One region of the Nocardioides piscis genome, then DNA from elsewhere that is predicted to be linked to it. Evidence: riboswitches for the same ligand, from Rfam matches in the RefSeq annotation. Region 1 holds a riboswitch; the other holds the start of a gene.
The links. A riboswitch is a leader RNA that binds a small molecule or an ion and turns the genes downstream of it on or off. The one in region 1 is predicted to bind cyclic di-AMP.
Positions count from the first base shown of each region.

Region 2: linked by a shared signal. The riboswitch ahead of G7071_RS17055 (C40 family peptidase) and the one ahead of G7071_RS00165 (C40 family peptidase) in region 1 are both predicted to bind cyclic di-AMP.

Region 1 covers NZ_CP049866.1:17,831-25,625, reverse strand. Annotated here, with positions in the region: gene G7071_RS00175 (hypothetical protein) at 1-4, shown strand, start outside; gene G7071_RS00170 (SDR family NAD(P)-dependent oxidoreductase) at 53-820, shown strand; cyclic di-AMP (ydaO/yuaA leader) riboswitch at 1,049-1,243, shown strand; gene G7071_RS00165 (C40 family peptidase) at 1,246-1,776, shown strand; partial or broken gene G7071_RS19530 (DUF3048 N-terminal domain-containing protein) at 1,926-2,483, shown strand; gene G7071_RS00155 (DUF3048 C-terminal domain-containing protein) at 2,690-2,950, shown strand; gene G7071_RS00150 (TetR/AcrR family transcriptional regulator) at 2,966-3,679, opposite strand; gene G7071_RS00145 (hypothetical protein) at 3,821-4,366, shown strand; gene G7071_RS00140 (YqgE/AlgH family protein) at 4,513-5,079, shown strand; gene G7071_RS00135 (DUF3039 domain-containing protein) at 5,108-5,398, shown strand; gene G7071_RS00130 (DEAD/DEAH box helicase) at 5,395-7,173, shown strand; gene G7071_RS00125 (calcium-binding protein) at 7,268-7,795, opposite strand, start outside.
Region 2 covers NZ_CP049866.1:3,471,187-3,478,981, reverse strand. Annotated here, with positions in the region: gene G7071_RS17090 (hypothetical protein) at 1-164, opposite strand, end outside; gene G7071_RS19475 (hypothetical protein) at 161-388, opposite strand; gene G7071_RS17085 (hypothetical protein) at 334-792, opposite strand; gene G7071_RS17080 (Lrp/AsnC family transcriptional regulator) at 943-1,221, shown strand; gene G7071_RS17075 (DEDD exonuclease domain-containing protein) at 1,241-3,019, opposite strand; gene G7071_RS17070 (hypothetical protein) at 3,082-3,357, shown strand; gene G7071_RS17065 (hypothetical protein) at 3,432-4,745, shown strand; gene G7071_RS17060 (hypothetical protein) at 4,815-5,021, shown strand; cyclic di-AMP (ydaO/yuaA leader) riboswitch at 5,137-5,295, shown strand; gene G7071_RS17055 (C40 family peptidase) at 5,315-6,307, shown strand; gene G7071_RS17050 (hypothetical protein) at 6,318-7,559, shown strand; gene G7071_RS17045 (M48 family metallopeptidase) at 7,559-7,795, shown strand, end outside.

The DNA.
Region 1 (7,795 bases):
CTAGGCATGGCTTAGGGTCGGGCCGTCCAGATCTAAGTCTTGAGGAGTCACCATGGGTCGCTTTGACGGTCGCGTCGCAGTCATCACCGGAGCCGCACGCGGCATCGGGTTCGGTACGGCGCAGCGGTTCGCCAGCGAAGGCGCGTCGGTGGCCATCCTCGACCTCGACGAGAGCGCCGCCTCGGAGGCCGCAGAGCGGCTCGAGCTGGCCGACGGTGCCAAGGCGATCGGCGTCGGCTGCGACGTCTCCAACTCCACGGCTGCCGGCGAAGCGGTCGAGCGTGTCGTCAGCGAGCTGGGCGGCATCCACATCCTGGTCAACAACGCCGGCATCACCCGCGACAACCTGCTCTTCAAGATGACCGAGGACGACTGGGACCTCGTGATGAACGTGCACCTCAAGGGCGCCTTCAACATGACCAAGGCCGCCCAGAAGCACTTCGTCGAGCAGAAGTACGGCAAGATCCTCAACCTCTCCAGCGTCAACGCGCTCGGCGCTCGCGGCCAGGCCAACTACTCCGCCGCCAAGATGGGGATCCAGGGCTTCACCCGCACGCTCGGGATCGAGCTCGGCCCCTACGGCATCAATGCCAACGCCGTCGCCCCCGGCTTCATCGCCACCGAGATGACCGACGCGACCGCCGCGCGGCTCAAGATCGACGTCGACGACTTCCGCAAGATGAACGCGGACGCCAACCCCGTCCGCCGGGTGGGCTACCCCGAGGACATCGCCGCGGCCGCGGCCTTCCTGTGCAGCGACGAGGCCTCCTACATCACCGGCCAGACCCTCTACGTCGACGGCGGGGCCAAGCTCGGCTGACGCACCGGGCGGTGAGTGGGGCTGCTTCTGCGCGACCCGCACCCGCCTCACGCACCGCTCGCGGCGTATGACCCTGCTCACTCAGACGCCCCGATCCCCGCCTGCAGTCGCGGGGGAGGGCGAGTGGACGTGGTGGAAACTTGGATTTCCGGCCCTGGTTTGCCTACCTTCGTGGACGCCTCAACCTCCGGCCGACGCCGGGTGGAGGCATCACACAACCGATATCCCGCCCGGGCAACGCCGAGTCCTGCCCGCCCGGAGCGGACCCCCTGATACCACGATGTTCGGGCAGGAGTGGGGACCCACAGGTTCCACTGCCGGCCGCAGCCAGCGGACGGCTCGGGGTGAAGCCACCACCAGGTGGCGGAGCACTTTCCAGCTCCAACCCGACAGCTCACCTCACAGGCGTGGGAAAGGACTTTGCCATGCCTGCGACCCGTCGCATCAGCTCGACCCTGCGCTCCGGCGCCCTCGCCCTGCTCGGTCTCTCGATGGCCTCCACGGCCGTCGCGATCGCGCCCGCCACTGCGGCGTCCGCCGCGGAGACCTCCGAACGTCGTGCCCCCGCCGCGGCCGCGAAGAGGCTGAACTCACGGATCCTGACTGCTCAGCAGATCGCCCTCAACCAGCGGGGAGACGTCTATGCGTATGGCGCCGCCGGCCCGAACGCCTTCGACTGCTCCGGCCTGATCGCCTACAGCTATGGCCGCGCCGGCGTCAGCGTCCCTCGCACGTCCGACGCCCAAGCCGGCGCGACCCGTCGGATCGCCAAGCACAACATGCGCCCCGGTGACCTGATGTTCTTCCACAGCGGCGGCAACGTCTATCACGCAGCGATCTTCATCGGCTTCAAGAACGGGCGCGCGATGATGGTGCACTCGCCCGGTTCCGGCCGGCGGGTGACGGTCGCAGCGCCGTGGACGAGCAGCTGGTTCGGTGGCACACTGCGCCGCTGAGCGAGCCCGGTGACGGGCGCGGCCACCCAGCGGTGGCTGCGCCCGTCGCCAGTGGCGCCAGCCACACCCGCGGCGCGCCTCACCCGCCGCCCTTGGCCGGACAGTGACACTTTCCCCAGACTTTCCGCCCCTGTGATCGGAGCACCCCCTTGCACTCCCGCCTGCGTCTATCGCTCGCCGCGCTGACGGCCACTGCCCTTCTGGGCGGCCTGGCCGCCTGCGGCGGCGACAAGGAGCCCACCGAGGACAGCGCCCCCACCTCGGGCGAGCCCACGACCGCCGCCGAGGTTGCCGAGGACCCGCCGGCGCTCTGGCCGCTCACCGGCCTGGAGGTCAAGGGGTCCTATCCCAAGCACCCGGTGCTCGTGACCAAGGTCGACAACACCTCCTCCAGTGCTCCGCAGGTCGGCCTCGGCTCCGCGGACATGGTCGTCGAGGAGCTCGTCGAGGGCGGGATGACCCGACTGGCCGCCTTCTACTACTCGAAGCTCCCACCCGTGGTCGGCCCGGTGCGGTCGATGCGCGCCAGCGACATCGGGATCGTGCCGGTCGGTGCCCACGTGGTCACCAGCGGAGCCGCCCAGATCACGCTCGACCGGGTCAGGAAGGCCGGCATCCCCTGGGTCACCGAGGGGGCCAAGGGGATCTATCGGGAGACGAGCCGCTCAGCGCCGTACAACCTCTTCTCGCGGCCGGGCGAGATCGCCAAGGGCATCAAGGGCGGCAAGGCGCCCAAGCCCTACCTCGACTTCGGCACCCCGGCCGACTTCCCCGGCAAGAAGCCCGCGCGCAGCCTCAGCGCCTTCTTCGGGGGCACACGACGAGCTGGGCCTTCCAGGGCGGCAAGCAGGGTGGGAAGTACGTCAACACCAACAGCTATGCCGCGGACGGCGACGAGTTCCCGGCGACCAGCGTGCTGGTGCTGCGGGTCCGGGTCGGTGACGCCGGCTATCGCGACCCCTCGGGATATCCCGTGCCTGAGACGAAGTTCGAGGGCAAGGGTCCCGCACAGCTCTTCCACGACGGCAAGGTCGTCCAGGCGACCTGGAGCAAGGACGGCCTGACCGGCCAGATTGAGCTCTCGACCAAGAAGGGGGAGCTGAGCGTGCCTGCCGGCCGGGTCTGGATCGAGCTGGTCCCCCAGGGGACCGGCGACGTCACCTGGTCGAAGTAGGCGTCCGAAGCAGCCTCAGTCGTCTGACTCGGCGGTCAGGTCGGGCAGCTCGACGCCGGCCTTCTCGACCGCCTGCAACCCGGTGAGGATGAAGCCGATCGCGGTCTCCACGCGCTTGGCTGCCATCGCTGGGTCGGCGCTGGCGGCAACCGTGTGTCCGGCCGACGACAGGGCACCGAAGAAGATGCGGGCGAAGGTCTGCAGCATCTCCTCGTCGAGGTGCCAGATGCCGGCGGACAACACGTCGTGCACGATCTGGTTGACGGTGGCGAACGTCGAGCGCTCCTCCTGGTCGCGGAAGCGTTCGAAGCCGAGCACCGAAGGACCGTCCTGGATGACGATCCGGCGGTAGCCGGGCTGCTGCACCACCTCGAGGAACGCGCGGAGCCCGGCCTGTGCCTTGAGCCACGGGTCACGCTCGCCCTTCAGGCTCCGCTTGATCTCCTTGTCGGCGGCGGCCTCGATCTGTTGGAAGATCTCCTCGAAGAGGGCCTGCTTGCCCGAGAAGTGGTGATAGAGCGCACCCTTGGTGACGCGGGCGCCCGCCACGATCTGGTCGAGGGACGTCGCGGCGTAGCCCTGCTCGGTGAACAGGTCCTGCGCCACGTCGACGAGGGCGCGCTTGGTGCTGGCCGAGTATTGCGCCCGACGGCTCGACACCTTCGGCACCCGGGGCGTGGGCACGCCGGGAACCTTGGGGATCAGCTTGGACGCCGAGGACTTGCTCATCTGTCGGAGTCTATGACCTACCGGCGGTATGTCGCCGAGCATCTTGTGGTCGGAGTCACGGCGGCGAGGTTTGGCCCACCGTCGGTACGTCGCATACTCTGAGTACGTACCAACGGTATGTGAATCAGAAAGGAGCCTGCCATGACCTGGAAGTCCTTCCACAACCGTGGAGAAGTCCTCCGCAGCGTGATGGCGGCGGCTGACGCGCGACGCGACGGCCACCTGCCGATGGACGTCGACGGCGTCGCCGAGACGTTCGCGGACGAGCTGACCCTGCTCGGTGCTCTCCAGCTGCGGTGGCACACCCGCCTGGCCGGTCACATCGAGCGCGAGCTGATGTCGGAGCCGATGGACCTCGAGGCCGGCGTCGTCGCTGCCTGGCAGGCCACCGCCCGCGAGCTCCCCGGTGTCCGCGCGATCATCGACCGGCACCGCCAGGCCCCGCTCGACGCGGACATGGCTGCGGCGATGCGGGTCTCCGCCGGCAAGGAACACGCCATGTTGGCCGTGATGGCCGGCCGCAGCAGCGCGAGCGACGAGCTGGCCGCCTCGGTCGGTGAACAGATCGCCGATCGCGCCCGAGCCGCCCTGGCGAGCACGTCCGCCGCGGCGTCCGGGCCGAAGCACCTCAGCCCCGCCCCGGCGTCTATGGTTGATCGTCTCAAGGCGGTCCTCACAGCGGCCTGAGCGCTGCAATCCCAAGACCAGACGGCCCCCGTCCGACGAACAGCGGTTCCTCCCAGCCGCGACTCCCTCCCAGATCGTCGGACGCGGGCCGTCTTCTTGTGTCCTGTGTGCCTGCGCGTCTTGTGTGCTTGCGAGATGATGGGCCCATGCACAGGGCTGAGGACGTGACGCCCGGCATGTTGCTGGTCGCCACCCACCTCCTCGCCGACCCCAACTTCGCCCGCTCGGTCGTGCTGCTGCTCGACGTCAACGCCGAAGGTGCCCTGGGCGTGGTGCTCAACCGTCCTTCGGAGGTGCTGGTCGCCGACGTGCTGGAAGGCTGGGGCCCGTTGTGCGCACCACCCGAGGTGCTCTTCTCAGGTGGCCCGGTCAGCCGCGACGGTGCCGTCGCGGTGGCGATGGTGCGCGACCCGGAGCAGGAGCCGATCGGCTTCAGGGCGATCTCGGGCCAGGTGGGGATGCTCGACCTCGACACCCCGATCGAGCTGCTCGACGGCGGGCTCCTCGGCCTGCGGGTCTTCGCCGGCTATGCCGGCTGGGGTGCCCAGCAGCTGAGGGGTGAGATCGACGAGGGGAGCTGGCACGTGGTGCCGGGGGAGCCCTCGGACGCCTTCCGGGCGGACCCTCGGTGGCTGTGGCGTGACGTGTTGCAGCGCCAGCCCGGACAGCTGGCCTGGCACGCCACCCGACCGACCGATCCTGACCTGAACTGAGCGCGCTTCTCGCCTAGACTCATCCTCCATGAGCACCATCGGCTTCTCGCCCGGCACCCAGACGATCGAAGACCGCCGCACCCAGCCGACCGATGATGGTGACCACGAGCGGTTCAGCCACTACGTCCCCAAGGACAAGCTCACCGAGGCCATGGTCATGGGCACCCCGGTCATCGCCCTGTGCGGCAAGGTGTGGGTGCCCTCGCGGGCCCCGGAGAAGTTCCCGGTCTGCCCCGACTGCAAGGACATCTGGGAGCAGATGAAGCCCGGCGGCGGCGAGGGCGGCGACGGCGCCGGTGGTCAGGGTCCCGACGCGTGACGGGGCGGCCTGACGCCGTACCCCTCTCGCCTGCGTGGCCCGATCGCGCCGCTTGGGGCACGGCCCCGTTGCTGCGGGCGTGGCAGCAGGCGGCGATGGACCAGTACGCCGCTGCGTCCCCGCGCGACTTCCTGGCCGTCGCGACGCCGGGCGCCGGCAAGACGACCTTCGCCCTGTCCGTGGCCGCCGAGCTGCTGGGCCGTCGCATCGTCGACCGGATCACGATCGTCGCCCCCACCGAGCACCTCAAGACCCAGTGGGCCGAGGCTGCCGCGCGGGCCGGGATCCCCATCGACCCGACCTACAGTGCCGGCTCGGGCAAGACGTCCAAGGACTTCGTCGGCATCGCCGTCACCTATGCCGGCGTCGCCGTCAACCCGCTCGCGATGCGCATCCGCACCGAACGGTTCAAGACCCTGGTCATCCTCGACGAGATCCACCACGCCGGCGACGCCAAGTCATGGGGTGAAGGGGTCAGGGAGGCCTTCGAGCCGGCCACGCGGCGGCTGTCGCTGACCGGCACGCCCTTCCGCTCCGACATCAACCCGATCCCCTTCGTCACCTACGCGCCCGGCGACGACGGGGTCCCGCGCTCGGTCGCCGACTTCACCTACGGCTATGCCCATGCGCTGGCCGACCACGTGGTCCGGCCCGTGCTGTTCATGGCCTATTCCGGTGAGATGACCTGGCGCACCCGGGCCGGCGACGAGATCGCGGCCCGGCTGGGCGAGCCGCTCACCAAGGACATGCACGCCCAGGCGTTGCGCACCGCCCTCGACCCGACCGGCTCCTGGATGCCGGCAGTGCTGGCGGCCGCGGACAAGCGGCTCTCGGAAGTACGCCGCCACATGCTCGACGCCGGCGGGCTGGTGATCGCCTCCGACCAGGACACGGCCCGTGCGTATGCCGCCCTGATCCGCAAGATCACCGGTGAGCCACCGACCGTCGTGCTCTCCGACGAGAAGGCCGCCTCCAAGAAGATCACCCAGTTCGCCGAGTCCGACAAGCGCTGGATGGTCGCGGTCCGGATGGTCTCCGAGGGCGTGGACGTGCCTCGGCTGGCGGTGGGGGTCTGGGCCACGACCACCGGCACCCAGCTCTTCTTCGCCCAGGCCGTCGGCCGCTTCGTGCGCGCGCGCGGCCGGGGTGAGACGGCGTCGGTGTTCCTGCCGTCCGTGCCGCACCTGCTGGGCTACGCCTCCGAGATGGAGGTGGAGCGCGACCACGTCCTGGGCCGCAAGGTCAGCGACGAGGGCGACATCTTCGCCGCCGAGAACGACCTGCTCGCCGCCGCGCAGGCCGGTGAGTCGGCGTCGGCCGAGCTCGAGATGTCCTTCGAGGCGCTCGGCTCCACCGCCTCGTTCGACCGCGTGCTCTATGACGGTGGCGAGTTCGGTCACTCGGGGGAGGTGCACGTCGGGTCGGAGGAGGAGATGGACTTCCTCGGCATCCCCGGCCTGCTCGAGCCCGACCAGGTTCGCGAGCTGCTGCACTCGCGCACCAGCGAGCGGGCCAAGAAGCAGAAGGCCGCAGCCGGCGGCCGCGAGCCCGACACGATCGCCGCGGTGACGACGCACGAGCAGCTGGCGGTGCTCCGCCGCGAGCTCAACGGCCTGGTCGCCGCCTGGCACCACCGCACCGGCCAGGCGCACGGGATCACGCACTCGGCGCTGCGCAAGGAGTGCGGCGGCCCGGCCGCGGCCGTGGCCTCGGCCGAGCAGCTGCGGCTGCGCATCGACCGGGTCCGTGAATGGGCGATGCGCGCCTCGTCCTGAGGCGCGTCAGCGGCGCGGGCACTGAGCCACCGCGGAACGCACGCCGGCCGCCGCCCGCTGGAGCGGACGACGGCCGGCGACGGAGCGTGTCAGGTCAGCGCTCGCACTTCCGGGCGCGCTCGATCATGCTGCACTTGTCGATGCCCTGGCCACCGTGGCCGCGGTCCCAGTTGAGGCCGCCCACCAGGACGTCGTTCCCGGCCTGGCCGAGCAGGCGGTCGAGGCCCTTGTCGCCCTGGACGCGGTCGTCGCCGGCGTTCCCCGCGAGCTCGTCGTTGCCCTGGCCGCCACGGACCTTGTCGTTGCCGAGGTTGCCCCGGAGGCGGTCGTCGTCGAGCCCACCGAAGATGACGTCGTCGCCGCTGCGTGCGTCGACGAGGTCCTCGCCACGGTTGCCGAAGAGGCGGTCGTTGCCCGCCGTGCCCCGGATCTTGTCCGCGTCCTTGCCGCCGCGGGCGACCAGCTTCACCGCGGCACACGTCAGGGCCGGCGGCGCCTCGAGCTTCACCCGTCCGCTGATGGTGTCGGCGCCTGCGCGGCCGACGCCTCGCACGTCACAGCCCTGCAGGTTGAGGACGTTGGCGGTGTGGGTGCCCTTGACGGTCATCGTGGCGGTGACGGC
Region 2 (7,795 bases), 330 kb from region 1:
CCGGGGTCCGCGATCGACCAGCCGTCGAGGAGCTCGCGGCCCATCCTCAGGTGGAAGTAGCCGTCACCCGAGAGAGGGGGTCTGGACTGGTTGCGCACGAGTGCGCCGAGCAGCACAGCCAGGCTGACGATGGGCAGCACCCGGCGGACCAGGGTGGTGATCACGGGCGTACCTCGAGGACCCAGGAGTCGCCGTCGCGCTCGAAGCCCACCCGGTCGTAGTAGGGCGAGAGCATCCCGGGAGGAGTGACGACCCGCCGATATCCCAGGTCGGCGAGCAGTCCGCTCTGGCGCCACACGAACTCGCCGGGGGAGAAGTCCCTGAAGCGGGGCGTCACGTAGTCGAGCAGCACCTGGGCCGTCTCGCCGGCCGCCTCCAGCAGGACCACGCCGACCGTCTCGTCCCCCGCTGCACGAGGAAGGCCGCCTGCGCCTCGTCCCACGGGTCGTGGACGAAGTCGGGGTTGAAGCGCAGGATGTCCGCGCCGTGGACCCGCAGCACGTGGCGGAGGTATTCGTCGTCACTGCGCACGCGCAGCACCTCGAACACGGCGTCGTCGTGCCGCTCCCTCAGCGCCTGGGCGATGAACCAGACGTTGATCGCGCTGAGCACGATGTTCATGCCGACCATCGGCCACACCTCGAGCGCGGCGTTGAAGACCGTGAGGATCAAGCAGGCCGCCAGGTTGAGGATGCGCAGGCGGAGCAGCCGCGACTGGAGCAGCGAGTACACCAGGAGTGCACTGCCGCCCCAACCGAGGAGGTCGAGCCAGTGGTCGCCGAGCCAGGTCACGGGCGGAGACTACTGGTGCGCCGGGCTGACCAGGGTCACCGAGCCGGCGACGCCCGTCCACGGCTGAACTTGCGAGCCGCCAGTCATGGACGCAGTAGCAACACCCCGACGACCTACGCGTCCAGGACAGCGAGCGGTACGGTCGGGCCCATGATCACCGCCATCGTCTTCGTGAAGGCCGACGTCGCCCGGATCCCCGAGGTCGCCGAGGCGATCGCGGCGCTGGACGGCGTCAGCGAGGTCTATTCCGTGACCGGCCAGATCGACCTGATCGCGATGATCCGGGTCAGCAAGCACGAGGACGTCGCTGAGGTCGTGGCCGACTCGCTCAACAAGGTCGAGGGGGTCAGCTCGACCGAGACGCACATCGCCTTCCGCACGTTCTCGCGCCACGACCTGGAGTCGGCCTTCGCCCTGGGCCTCGACTGATCGCCAGCAGCGACCGGCGCTAACGGACGGGACTGGCGACGGGCGGGGCGAGGCGTTGCTCGTCGAAGGGGACGAGTGAAACTCTCGAGTGGGTGACCGCGTCGTGGATCGCCAGGTGACGCGTCGCCCCACCCACGGGGCAGACCCAGTCGCCCTCGACGTCGACGAGCCTGATCCCCGGGGACTCCAGCCAACGCAACAGCTTCTCCGTCTCCGCAGCAGTGGCCGCCGGCACCGGCCCGGGTGCGTCGGACACGGTCTCGGCGCCCGCGCGCAGCTGGTCGACGTAGTGGTGCGCATCGCCACCGGGGGGGATGACGCCGGCTGCCGCCAACCGGCCGTGACGCACGACGTGCACCGCCCACCGGCCGTCATCCTCGCGCCGCGCAGCCACCACTTCGGGGCAGCGGCTGAGAGCGGACAGACGCTGGGTCCGGGCAGCGGCACGGACGAAGGTGGCCAGCCGATCGCGGTGGACGCCGGCCTCCTCGAACCGTTCGAGGTCGGCCAGAGCCGTCATCCGCCGCGAGATGGCGTCCACCACGTCATCGGGACTGCGGATCAAGGAGTCGCGCAGGGAGCGGACCATCGCGGCATATGTCGTCGGGTCGACCCCGCCGTCGCACGGTGACAAGCACCTGCCCATCTCGGCCAGGACGCACGGTGTGCGGGACGGCGACGCCCCGAACCGGTCGGAGCACTGCCGCACGGGGAACGTGTCGTGCAACGCAGCCAGGCTCTTCTCGGCCGACTTCCTCGACGAGAAGGGACCGAGGTAGTCGGCGTCGTCGTCGAGCACTCGCCGCACCATCGACAGTCGCGGCCACGGCTCGCGGGTGAGCTTAATGAAGTGGACCTTCTCGGGAAAGCGGGAGCGGCGGTTGTACTTCGGTTTGTGCTCGGCGATCAGCCGGAGCTCGCGGACCTCGGCCTCCAACGGCGTCGCGCACGTGATCGCGGTCACCGACTCCGCCAGGCCGACCATCTCGCCCATCCGGGACCGGGTCTCAGATGCCGTGAAGTAGGTGCGCACCCGGGTCCGCAGGTCCTTGGACGTGCCGACATAGAGGACGCGGGAGCGATCGTCACGGAAGAGGTAGACACCCGGTGCGTGCGGCAGTCCCTCGGCCAGGTGCCGCTTCCGACGCTGGGCGGTGCTCACCCGGGCGGTGAAGGTCTGCAGCTCCTCGAGCGTGTGGACGCCCAGGCCACCCAAGCGCTCCATCAACCCGTGCAGCACGTCGACGGTGGCACGAGCGTCGGAGAGAGCACGGTGGTTTGGCGTGGTGGTCGCGTTGAAGACCTGGGCCAGCGAGGAGAGCTTGCAGTTGGGGGCGTCGTCGCGGGTGATCACCCGACGGGCCAGCTTGGCCGTGCAGAGAACCTCGAACCCCGGCCAGGTGAGGTCCTGGGCGTTGGCGAAGTGACGCAGGAAGCCGACGTCGAAGGGCGCGTTGTGGGCCACCAGGACGGTGCCGGCAGCGAACTCGAGAAAGGCCGGCAGCGCCGACTCGATGGGGGGAGCGTCGCTGACCATGGAGTTGGTGATGCCGGTGAGCACGGCGATGAACGCAGGTATGGCGGCGTGCGGGTTGACGAGGGTCTGGAACTCTCCCAGCACGACGCCGCCCCGGACCTTGACCGCGCCGATCTCGGTGATCATCGAGCCGGCGGCGGCAGAACCCCCGGTGGTCTCGAGGTCGACCACGCAGAAGGTGACGTCGCGCAACGGTCGTCCGAGCTCGTCGAAACCGCGCTGGGCCTCCCACCGGGAGGGGGTAGCGGCAGCACGGCTCATGAAAGTGACGGTAGATCTGAGCACCGACAACGACGGGGAGGACGCGCCACTAGGCTGCGCCGGTGACTTGTGAACTTCCCGACCAGTCCCATCGGTGGCGCTGCGGTGGCTGCGGCAACCTCACGCGGTTCGACGTGACGCGCACGCGGAGGACGACCGAGTTCTGGCACTTCGACCTCGCCGGCGAGCATGCCGTGGAGTCCACGGAGGTGCAGCAGGAGTCCGTCGAGTCGGTCTCGTGTCGGTGGTGCGGGCGCGACGACGCCATCGAGCTGGTCGACCGCAACGAGACCGGCCCGGGGGACGACCCCAGCAGCACTCCGTCCGCGACCGACTGACGATGCCCGCGACGAGTCCTGAGTCGGGGACACGCCAACGCCACCGTCCGTGGGGGGCAACGGGGGTCGGTCTCGTGAGCCTCGGACTCCTGCTCGGTCTGCTCTGTGCCGTCGGTGCCGACCTGCTGTGGCTGGTGGCCATGGGTGATCACGTGCGGGGCGCGGCCGCAATGCCCGACGGTGTGCCCTTTGCTGCGGCTCCGACCGAGGACTGGCCGCCCGTCATCCTGCTTGCCGAGGTCACCCTGTCGCTCGTCCACGAGCTCGGTGTGGGCGGACTCCTCGTCTGGCACTACTCCACGGTCCTTCTCGCGCTGATGCTCGTGGCGCTCGACGCCCGCCGCAGGGGGGCCGCCGACCTTGCCACCTCGCTGGCGCTCACGGTGCTGGTCGTCGCGGGCATCGCGACCTTCGCGGTCGCGCGTCTCCAGACCTTCTCCCTGGTCCCCTTCGTGCTGGTGCTGCTCCTCGTGCGCGCCCAGCACCGTTCCCCGGGGCGCGGCATGTGGTGGGCGCCGATCCTGGTCGCACTGTGGGGCAACCTGCACGGCGGGGTGCTGCTCGGAGTGTGTGTCATCGGCGCCTACCTGCTGTTCTCGCGCCTGCCTCGCCGCCCTGTCGAGACAGTCACCCTGGGTGTGGCGACGCTCGCTGCGCTCTCGATCAATCCCGCGGGGTGGCGTACGGCGGAGTACTACTGGGGCGTCCTCCAGAACGAGGCGGCCAAGCAGGGAGAGGGCTTGTGGGCGAGCCCTGACTTCAGGGACCCCTTCGACCTGTTGATGCTCCTGGGAGTGGGGCTGCTGGGACTGCTGGCCCTGCGTCGCCGACTGCCGCTGTGGGAATGCGTCGCAGTGGTGGGTCTGACGGTTGCCACGGTGGTGGCGGCGCGCAACGGGATCTGGCTGCTCCTGCTGCTGGCCGGCCCAGCGGCATACGGCGGCACTCGCGTTCCGGGACGGTTCGCAGACCTCAAGCTCTTGCCTCATGCTCGGGTGGTGGCCCTGGTCGTCGCTGCGCTGGTCGCCTCCGCGGTCCCGTCGGCCTTCCGCGGACACTCTCTCGGGGAAGCCGACAAGGCGCTGGCACAGGAGGTCCGGCAAGCGGCGCCGGCCCGGGTCGTGCTCGCGCCAGAGCCGGTGGTGGAGGCGTTGGCGGTCCACGGGGTCGAGGTGTGGCTCAGCAACCCCTTGGATGCGTTCCGGGCCGAGGACCAGCGCGCCTACCTCGACTTCATGGCGGGCCGGCCCGCCATGACCACAGCGGTCGAAGGCTCCGGAGCGGTCCTCGTCCAGGAGGGGACACAGGCCGACGAGGTCATGGCCGGTGAGGACGGCTTCGAGGTGGTCGCGCTCACCGGCGAGTGGGTGCTCTACGTCCGTTCCTGACTGCGTGCGGACCCGCGACGTCGAGTCGGCCGACTCTCGTTGTCGGTGCCCACTGTCACGCTGATCGTCATGACGACACGAATCGATTGCGACAGCTGCCTCGTGCGGGGGCTGGCATGCCACGACTGTGTGGTGACGGTGCTTCTCGGGCCGCCACCGGAGCTCACCTTCGACGATGACGAGCGCCGCGCGCTGGAAGCGCTGGCCGCAGGGGGACTCGTGCCGCCGCTGCGTCTCGTCCAGCCTCTGGCCGGCCCGGAGACGGAGTCGGCCTGACGTGTGCCGACACGTGGACGACTTTGTGGGACGTTGATTGGCGAGGGCCCCGGCGTCGGTCTAGGGTGAGCCCTGGCGTTCGTGGAAGTGGGCCACCGGGTCCGCGCGAACGCCGCGTCGAGTTCGGCCTTGCTGCGCTGGGGGCCGGAGCCGGGGAACCACTTCCCCATCTGGGGTGAATCGTCACCGAGGGCGTGCGCTTGCGCATGACGGAGGAGGCGTAGGGCCACGTCGTGCCCGAACCCGTCAGCTCACCCGGTAGACGTACGACAAACAAGGGAGAACCCCCGCTCGTGAATCACGACCGGATGCGGATCGGCGGCGCGCTGCTGACAACCGCTGCCATCGCCTGCCTCGGACTCGTCCCGCTCGCACCCGCCCAGGCCGAGCCCGACATCAAGGACGTCAAGGCGAAGGTCGAGCGGCTCTACCACGAGGCCGAACAGGCCTCCGAGCGCTACAACGACGCCAAGCTCGACCTCGACGAGCTGCGCAAGGACCTCGCCGCCGTGCGTGCCGACGAGCGTCGTCAGAGCGACCGCCTCGACGCCGTGCGTGAGGACGTGGCTGACTCCGTCCTGCGAGGGTTCCAGGGCGAGTCCATCTCGACCGTCGGCCAGGTCGTCGTCGCCGACGACCCGGCCGCCTTCCTCGGCCAGCTCTCGACCATGTCGGGCTTCAACGCCCTGCAGGACAACATGTTCAATGCCTACGCCACCGAGCTCGACGCCCTCGACCTCCGCCGGCAGGCCACCGCCGAGCGAGCCGCCGAGATCGCTGAGACTGCCGAGCGGCTCGAGGCCGAGAAGTCCACGATCGACGAACGGCTGGGTGCTGCCGAAGACCTGCTGGACGACCTCGAGGCGGAGGAGCGCGAGCGCCTTCTCAGCCCCTCACGCTCCAGCACCAGCCGGGTCCCGGCCTCCGTCCCGGCGTCCGGTCGAGCAGCCGCTGCCGTCGGCTATGCAATGGCCCAGGTCGGTGACGCCTATGTCTACGGCGCGGTCGGCGAGAGCGCCTTCGACTGCTCGGGTCTGACGATGCGAGCCTGGGGCGCGGCGGGGGTCGGTCTCCCGCACTCCTCGAGCGCGCAGTTCAGTTCCGGGCCGCGCGTCTCGGCCAGTGCCCTTCAGCCGGGCGACCTGGTGTTCTACTACACGCCGATCAGCCACGTCGGGATGTACATCGGAAATGGCCTGATCGTGCATGCGGCCAACCCCAGCACCGGGGTCGCGGTGACCGGGCTCTATTCCATGCCCTACGTCGGTGCGGTCCGCCCTGGCTGACAGTCCGACCGTGAAGGCCGGCTTCCCACGCTCGTGGGTGGCCGGTCTTTCGCTCTTCCTGGGGTTGGTGCTCCTGGCGGTCGTCGTGTGGGTGGCGGCAGGGGACGAGCCCTACCGCGCCGACGTGTCCCGGCGGCCGGCCACGTCGACCGCTGGTGCCGGGGGAGCCGCAGCGACCCTGCAGCAGTGGGTGGAGGCGCTGGAGTCGGGAGACGCGGCCGCGGCCGCGTCGCTGACACCCGAGCAGGACGCACAAGCCGGCCAGGGCGTGGAGGCCATCGTCCGCAATGTCAGAGCGCTGGGGCTGGTGGACCTCTCGGCCAGATACCTCGACGAGGTCGGTGCCATCGGCCCGGACGGCTCCTGGACCGCGGCCGTCGACCTCTCCTGGCGGATCGACGGCTTCGACCAGGAGCCGGCGCAGGCCGAGGTCCTGGTGGACTTCGTCAGTGACGGTGACGGGGTGGCCATCACCAGCGTCGGTGGGGGAGAGGGTGTCTCGCCGATGTGGCTGGGGTCGCCCCTCGCCGTACGCCGTGCCCCGGGAACGCTGGTAATGGCGCAGGGTGCCGACCGGGCACGCGCGGCGCGGGACTACCTCGCTCGCGTCCAGCGGGCGATCCCGGTCGTCAGGCGAGTGCTGCCGCAGTGGCGACCCTCCGTCGTCCTGGCCGTCCCGGCGAGCGCGTCCGGGCTGGACGACGCCTTGGGAGTCGCTGACGGGACCTACGACGCGATCGCGGCAGTGACCGCGTCGGCCGACGGTTCCGGGCGGACCGGCGCGCCCGTGCGGGTCTTCGTCAACCCCGAGGTCAGTGGCCGGTTGCGCGGGGCGGGGGCTCAGGTGGTGATCAGCCACGAAGTCGTCCACGTCGCCACCGACGCCAACACGGCCGTGCTCGATCCGTGGCTGCTCGAAGGCTTCGCCGACTATGTCGCGCTGCGTGACGTCGACCTGCCGCTGGACATCACGGCCGCCCGCGCAGCCGCCTCAGTGCGTCGCAACGGTGTGCCGGACCACCTGCCCGGCACCGCGGAGTTCGACCCGTCGGCCGGTGACCTGCAGGCGGCCTACGAGATGGCGTGGTTGGCATGCGTCGAGGTGGCCGCACGAGCCGGGGAAGACGGCCTTGTCACCGTCTATGAGAAAGCTTCCGGAGGCGCTGACACTGCCGAGGCGCTCGCCTCTGTCGGGCTGACCCCGAAGGGGTTGCTCGCTGGCTGGCAGCGCCGGCTCGAGGCGCTGGAGTGATGCTCGCCGGGCGCCTCGCCCGACACCCAGCCCTGGTGGTGACTCTTCTCAGCGCCCTCGGCTTCGTCGTGGTGGCAGCGATCTGGGTGCCCTGGCAGCCGGTGCCCGGGGGAGCGCCCGTCGCCGTACGCCCTGAATCGGTCTTCTCCGCGGACGAGATCGAACGGGCAGAGGACTATGCGTCCTGGGCGCGAGGATGGAGCCTGCTGTCGCTGGCGATCAGCCTCGTGGTGAGC